Regions from separate parts of the Pseudomonas sp. GW822-FHT07A10 genome, predicted to be linked through region 2. Evidence: riboswitches for the same ligand, from Rfam matches in the RefSeq annotation. Region 2 holds a riboswitch; the other holds the start of a gene.

Region 1 (3,401 bases), on a different contig from region 2:
CCACTGACGGTCAAAGTGCTTGTCGAAACGCGTGCCCACGCCCTGAATCAGCAGGCGCATCGGCTTGTTCGGCACCGCCGCGAAACCCTTGACCCGCAGAATGCCGTGCTGCACCACCAGTTGCGTCAGCGCGTCCATCAGCAGGCTTTCGTCGGCTTGTGGCAGCTCGATCGAGATGGAGTCGAACGCGTCATGGTCGTGATCGTGGTCGTCTTCATCTTCGTGGTGGTGATCGTGATGGCTGTGGCGGCTGTCGATGTGTTCTTCGGAACCGGCACCAAGGCCGATCAGCACGTCCAGTGGCAAGCGACCGCTGCTGGCTTCGATGACTTTCACCGCCGGTGGCAGCTCTTCGGCGACTTCCAGGCGCACTCGGGCCAGGTCTGCGGCGCTGATCAGGTCGGCTTTGTTGAGGATTACCAGGTCGGCGCTGGCCAGTTGGTCGGCGAACAGTTCGTGCAGTGGCGATTCGTGGTCCAGGTTCGGGTCGAGTTTGCGCTGGGCATCCACTTGATCCGGGAATGCAGCGAAAGTGCCGGCAGCGACGGCCGGGCTGTCGACCACGGTGATCACCGCGTCAACGGTGCAGGCACTGCGGATTTCCGGCCACTGGAAGGCTTGAACCAAAGGCTTTGGCAGGGCCAGGCCCGAGGTTTCGATGAGGATGTGGTCGAGGTCGCCGCGGCGCGCAACGAGTTCGCGCATCACCGGGAAGAATTCTTCCTGGACGGTGCAGCACAGGCAGCCGTTGGCCAGTTCGTAGACGCGGCCGCTGGCCTCTTCTTCGGTGCAGCCGATTGAGCACTGCTTGAGGATCTCGCCATCGATGCCCAGTTCGCCGAACTCGTTGACGATCACCGCGATGCGACGGCCCTGGGCGTTGTCGAGCATGTGCCGCAACAAGGTGGTTTTGCCCGAGCCGAGGAAGCCGGTGACGATGGTGACGGGGAGTTTGGCCAGTGTTTTCATCGGATGCCCTTTGGCAAGGTGGCGGGCATACGGGACGACAACCGGCAACGCGGGGGCGCGTGCCTGAAGAGTTCGCCACCGGATCACCCCGCCCGGTTGAAAGTGAGAATCTGTGTCGAGGCAGGTCTCCTGGCTGACGGTGTGCCCGGCGGGTCAGCCTGGCATTCGCTGCGCCTTCCCGCGAGCCCGTTGCACAGGGTTTGCAGTGGCGTGGCAGCGAACATCACCGTTCACAGTTGCGGGGGCAGCCGCGGCATCGACCGCGTTCCCTTCTTAGCTTCGACAGACGCCGAAGAACCTCGAAAGCGCAAGGCTACGCATCGTGTGGGGGCGGGTCAATCACTGCGCACGCCACCCGCACTTACAAAGAGCCAATCATTTTGGTATTCAAGTGAGAACCCCTGCCAATTGACTCCCCGCCCTCGCCCATGCTCTCCTACACGCCTTGTTACGGGTGCCCTTCACAGGGTGAAACGGGAAACCGGTGAATCATGTGCTTTACTCTAAAGCCATGTCAGTCCGGTGCTGCCCCCGCAACGGTAAGCGAGTGAAGCGTCAGATCCACTGTGCCGGCCATACGGCATGGGAAGGTGATGTTTGCAGGTTCAGGCACAAGCCCAGCCCCTCGCGAGCCCGGAGACCGGCCCGCAACACAAAGTGACTTTTACGTTCACTGAATGACAAACCCGCGGTGGGCGGGCGCTGTTCGAAATCTCTGCGAGCCCTTGGCGTGCGGAGGTTTTCATGCGCTCTATTCACCCGCTGACAGACCAGAGGGAAGCGCCATGACGATCATCAGCAGCACCGCCAGCAACACCGACAAGAGCATCGCCAGCACCACCACGACCCTGACTCAACGCCTGACCGCCGCCGTGTGTGCGTCGATCCTTGGCGCCAGCCTTGTGTATTTCGCCGGTTTCTCGCACATCGAAGCGGTGCACAACGCCGCGCACGATACCCGTCACAGCTCCGCCTTTCCGTGCCATTGAGACCTGCTGAGATGATCAAGCGTATTGCGCAAACCGCAGGTTTCACCGGGCTGCTGGCCGCCCTGCTATTGACCCTGCTGCAAAGCTTCTGGGTCTCCCCGCTGATTTTGCAGGCAGAGACCTACGAAAAATCCGAGCCGGCCGCTGTTGAAATCCACGAACACGCCGCGGGCGCAGTCGCTCATACCCACGATGCCGAAGCCTGGGAACCGGAAGACGGCTGGCAGCGCGTGCTGTCCACTACCGGCGGCAACCTGGTGGTAGCCGTCGGTTTCGCCCTGATGCTCGCCGGTCTTTACACCCTGCGCGCACCGACCAAAACCTCTCAGGGCCTGCTTTGGGGCCTGGCCGGTTATGCGACGTTCGTGCTGGCTCCGACTCTCGGCCTGCCGCCTGAGCTGCCGGGCACTGCCGCGGCTGATCTGGCGCAACGGCAAATCTGGTGGATCGGCACTGCCGCGTCCACGGCCGTCGGCATCGCGTTGATCGTGTTCAGCCGTCACTGGCTGATGAAAACTCTCGGCGTGGCGATCCTGGCCGTGCCGCATGTGATTGGCGCACCACAACCGGAAGTCCATTCAATGCTGGCGCCGGAAGCCCTGGAAGCGCAATTCAAAATCGCTTCGCAGCTGACCAACGTGGCGTTCTGGCTGGCCCTGGGCCTGATCAGCGCCTGGTTGTTCCGCCGCAAAAGCGATGGCCATTACAGCGCATGACTGACGTCAGCTCTGCGCCGACCCTGGTGGTCGGCCTGGGCTGCCAGCGCGGCTGCCCCGTCAGCACGCTGCGGGCGCTGCTCGATCAGGCGTTACAGGCCCATCAAATCGGGCTCAGTGAGATCAAGGCCTTGGCCAGCATCGACCTGAAGCGCGAAGAGCCTGGCCTGATCGAACTGGCCGAACAGCTGGCATTGCCGCTGATGTACTTCAGCAGCGAACAATTGGCGACCTATCAAGCACAACTGAGTCACCACTCGGACATCGCGTTTGAACGCACCGGTTGCTACGGCGTGGCGGAAAGCGCTGCGTTGGCCCTGGCCGAACAATTGGCCCAGGCACCGGCAAAGTTACTGATTCCACGACAAAAATACGCCCAGGCCACCCTGGCATTGGCCAGCGCCGCGTAAAATCCCCGATAATCCCTGCCCTCGATCATGAGCATTCTTCATCTGAAGCATGCCCAGCACCTATTTCTGACAGGAAACGACGATGACCGTCTACTTCATTGGCGCCGGCCCCGGCGACCCGGAACTGATCACCGTCAAAGGCCAGCGGCTGATTCGTAGCTGCCCGGTCATCATCTATGCCGGCTCCCTGGTCCCCGCCGCCGTTCTGGAAGGCCACCGGGCCGAACAGGTGGTCAACAGCGCTGAACTGCATCTGGAACAGATCGTCGAGCTGATCAAGACCGCCCACGCTAACGGCCAGGACGTGGCCCGGGTGC
Region 2 (3,401 bases):
GGTGATCGCGAATGGCGGTCAGCATTGGCGTGTTTTGTGACAACGCCACATGGTGCAATTCAGGGTAACCGCCCGGCAGATAAAGGCTGTCTGCCGCCGGCAACTCGCGGTCGCGGATCGGCGAGAAGAAAGACAACTCGGCGCCCATGGCCCGCAGCAGATCCAGGCTCGCGCCGTAGGTAAACGCGAAGGCTTCGTCCCGGGCCACGGCAATCCGCACACCGGCCAGCAACGGTTCGGCGGCGATCACTTCAGGTGCGGCGAATTCCACGGCCGGCGGCAACGCCACATCGCAACTGCTGGCCAGCGAGGCGGCGGCTGCATCGAGGCGCAGATCGAGATCATTCAATTCGCTGGCCTGTACCAGACCGAGGTGCCGACTCGGCAATTCGATGCCGGTCTCCCGGGACAACGCGCCGTACCAACGCAAGCCTTCTGTCAGACTGCCTTCGAGCAATTGCGCATGACGCAGGGTGCCAACCCGGTTGGCCAACACACCGGCAAACGGCAAATCCGGCTGATAGCGCGCAAGCCCCAGGGCCAGTGCGCCAAAGGTCTGCGCCATCGCGGTGCCGTCAATCACGCCGAGCACCGGCACACCAAAATGCCGCGCCAGGTCGGCACTGGACGGTGTACCGTCGAACAGCCCCATGACGCCTTCGATGAGGATCAGATCGGCTTCGCCAGCGGCTTCCCACAACAGGCGACGACTTTCCTGCTCGCCGACCATCCACATGTCCAGTTGATAAACCGGCGCACCGCTGGCGCGCTCGAGAATCATCGGGTCGAGAAAGTCCGGGCCGCATTTGAACACGCGCACCTTGCGCCCCTGATTGCGATGCAAACGGGCGAGCGCGGCGGTGACGGTGGTCTTGCCCTGACCGGAGGCCGGCGCGGCAATCAGTACCGCCGGGCATTGACGTGGTTGATTCACAACTCGACGCCTTTTTGCGCTTTGATCCCGGCCTGGAAAGCGTGCTTGATCATGCCCATTTCGGTGACGGTGTCAGCCAGTTCGATCATCTCCGGTTTGGCGCCACGGCCAGTGACCACCACATGCTGCATCGGCGGACGGGCCTGCAAGTCGCTGAGCACCTGATCGAGATCGAGGTAGCCGTGCTTGAGGGCGATGTTCAATTCATCGAGTACCACCAGGCCAATCGACGGATCGCTCAACAGTTCGCGGGACACCGCCCACGCAGCTTCGGCGGCGGCGATGTCACGCTGGCGGTCCTGGGTTTCCCAGGTGAAGCCCTCGCCCATCACATGAAAACGCACCTGCTCCGGAAAGCGCCGGAAGAACAATTCCTCGCCGGTGCTGCTGCGCCCCTTGATGAACTGCACCACGCCGCATTGCATGCCGTGGCCCATGGAGCGCGCCAGCATGCCGAACGCCGAACTGCTTTTGCCTTTACCGTTGCCGCTCAGCACCAGCAGCAGGCCGCATTCATTCGGCGAATTGGCGATGCGTTCGTCGATCACGGCTTTTTTGCGCAGCATGCGCGCCAGATGGCGTTCGTCACGATCAGGGGTATCAGTCATGGGGGAGCTCTCCGTTGAGGCTGGATAACGGCGGGCAGGCACAAGAATAGACGGCAAGAAGCCTGGCATCGCCCACCGTGATGCCGCTGAATGGATCAGGCCGGTCTCCGGGCTCATGAGCGGCGCGGGGCCAACTGCGCGCCTTCCCATGTCGACAGTCGACACAGTGGCTCAAGGCACAGTCTTCACTCATTTACCGTTGCGGGGGCAGCGCCGGGATCGTGATCATTCTTCGCTGGAAGAAATCCACTCACCGGCTTCCCTGTTTCACTCTGTCGACCAAGGCCACAGAGCACCTGAAACAAGCCGCGAAGGTTAGAGGGTTGGGGGTGGAGCGTCAATTAAAGACGGGACGCCTTCCGGCGAATAACTGCCGCCGATCAATTATCTGACGCCAATCTTGTGCCACACTGCCAGCAGTGATATCAAAGAGCCACAACCTCATAACACAATAACAAGGGTGAGCCACATGCAAGGCATGATCATCAGCAATCCGAAGCTGGAATTCCTGCGCCCGGTGCTGGAACGCTGGTTTGACTGTATCGACCGCTACAACGCCGTGCGCGGAGATAACGATACGCCTTACTGGTACGACGAAAACGCCAACCTCGGCCTGCTCTCTGCCGCAGCCTGGATGGCGGAAATGGTCACGCTGCAGCAAACACCGTCGCGCAAACAGACCGAAGAAGGCGAACGCAACGCCCGCGCCGATCTGTTTATCGCTACCAGCGAAGAACGCGCTTACCTGCAGGCCACCCAGCGCTGGCCACGGGTCAATAGCTTGAACCTGACCCAGGCACTGGCGGACATCACCAGCGACGCGAAGCGCATCAGCTACGCCAGCGACCTGAAACTCGGCTGCCTGTTTGTCGCCCCACAAAAAGCCCAGCACAGCGCTACCCCAGAAGAACTCCAGGACATGCTCGACGACCTGCAAAAGGAACACACCTGCGCCGTGGCCTGGTATTTCCCTTACGCCTACCGCAAATTGCGCAATGAAGCCGGAAACTACCATCCGGGGATCGCCGTGCTGTTCAAGGAGGCCCGCGGCTGACCGGTTGAACCATCGGGTGTTTACGCTTCTCTATGATTACGTCAATGCATTCATAGGGAAGATCAGTAATGCGCAAACCCCAGCTCATTTTCATCATCGCGCTCGCCGGGGGGCTCGCCGCCTGTGGTGAAACCTCCAGCCTGCAAGTCTCGGACGGCACCGGACCGTCGCCCAAGCTGCCGGAACCGAACAAAACCCTGATCCCGACGGTGAACATCGCCCCGGCGATCGGCTGGCCTCAGGGTAAAAAACCCGTCGCCGCCGCAGGCACTCAAGTAGTAGCGTTTGCCGAAGGCCTCGAACACCCACGCTGGCTCTACGTGCTGCCCAACGGCGACGTACTGGTGGCCGAAACCAACGCGCCGTCCAAATCCGATGACAGCAATGGCATTCGCGGCTGGATCATGGGCAAAGTCATGGGCCGCGCCGGAGCCGGCGTCCCCAGCCCGAACCGCATCACTCTGCTGCGGGACAAGGACCACGACGGCGTCGCCGAAACCCGCACGGTGTTCCTGGAAAACCTCAACTCGCCTTTCGGCATGACCCTGGTTGGCAAAGACCTGTATGTCGCCGACACCGACCGCTTGCTGCGTTTTCACTATGAAAACGGCGAGACAGCAATCAAGTCACAGCCAATCAAAGTGGTCGATTTGCCGGGCGGAACGCGAAATCACCACTGGACCAAAAATGTCATCGCCAGCAAGGACGGCAGCAAGCTGTACGTCACCGTGGGTTCGAACAGCAACGTCGGCGAAAACGGCATGGATCAGGAGGAAGGTCGCGCGGCGATCTGGGAAGTGGATCG

What was found. Region 2 has a riboswitch for cobalamin ahead of cobO (cob(I)yrinic acid a,c-diamide adenosyltransferase). Riboswitches for the same ligand answer to the same signal wherever they lie in the genome.
Region 1: another riboswitch for cobalamin. It lies ahead of AC1RL4_RS00130 (CbtB domain-containing protein); the one in region 2 lies ahead of cobO (cob(I)yrinic acid a,c-diamide adenosyltransferase).

Annotation. Positions count from the first base shown of each region.
Region 1 covers NZ_JBXAKV010000001.1:34,406-37,806, reverse strand. Annotated here, with positions in the region: gene cobW (cobalamin biosynthesis protein CobW) at 1-969, opposite strand, end outside; cobalamin riboswitch at 1,072-1,286, opposite strand; cobalamin riboswitch at 1,405-1,632, shown strand; gene AC1RL4_RS00130 (CbtB domain-containing protein) at 1,755-1,958, shown strand; gene AC1RL4_RS00125 (CbtA family protein) at 1,970-2,674, shown strand; gene AC1RL4_RS00120 (cobalamin biosynthesis protein) at 2,671-3,084, shown strand; gene cobM (precorrin-4 C(11)-methyltransferase) at 3,167-3,401, shown strand, end outside.
Region 2 covers NZ_JBXAKV010000018.1:96,739-100,139, reverse strand. Annotated here, with positions in the region: gene AC1RL4_RS25350 (cobyrinic acid a,c-diamide synthase CobB) at 1-934, opposite strand, end outside; gene cobO (cob(I)yrinic acid a,c-diamide adenosyltransferase) at 931-1,542, opposite strand; cobalamin riboswitch at 1,624-1,857, opposite strand; gene AC1RL4_RS25340 (hypothetical protein) at 2,012-2,596, shown strand; gene AC1RL4_RS25335 (PQQ-dependent sugar dehydrogenase) at 2,665-3,401, shown strand, end outside.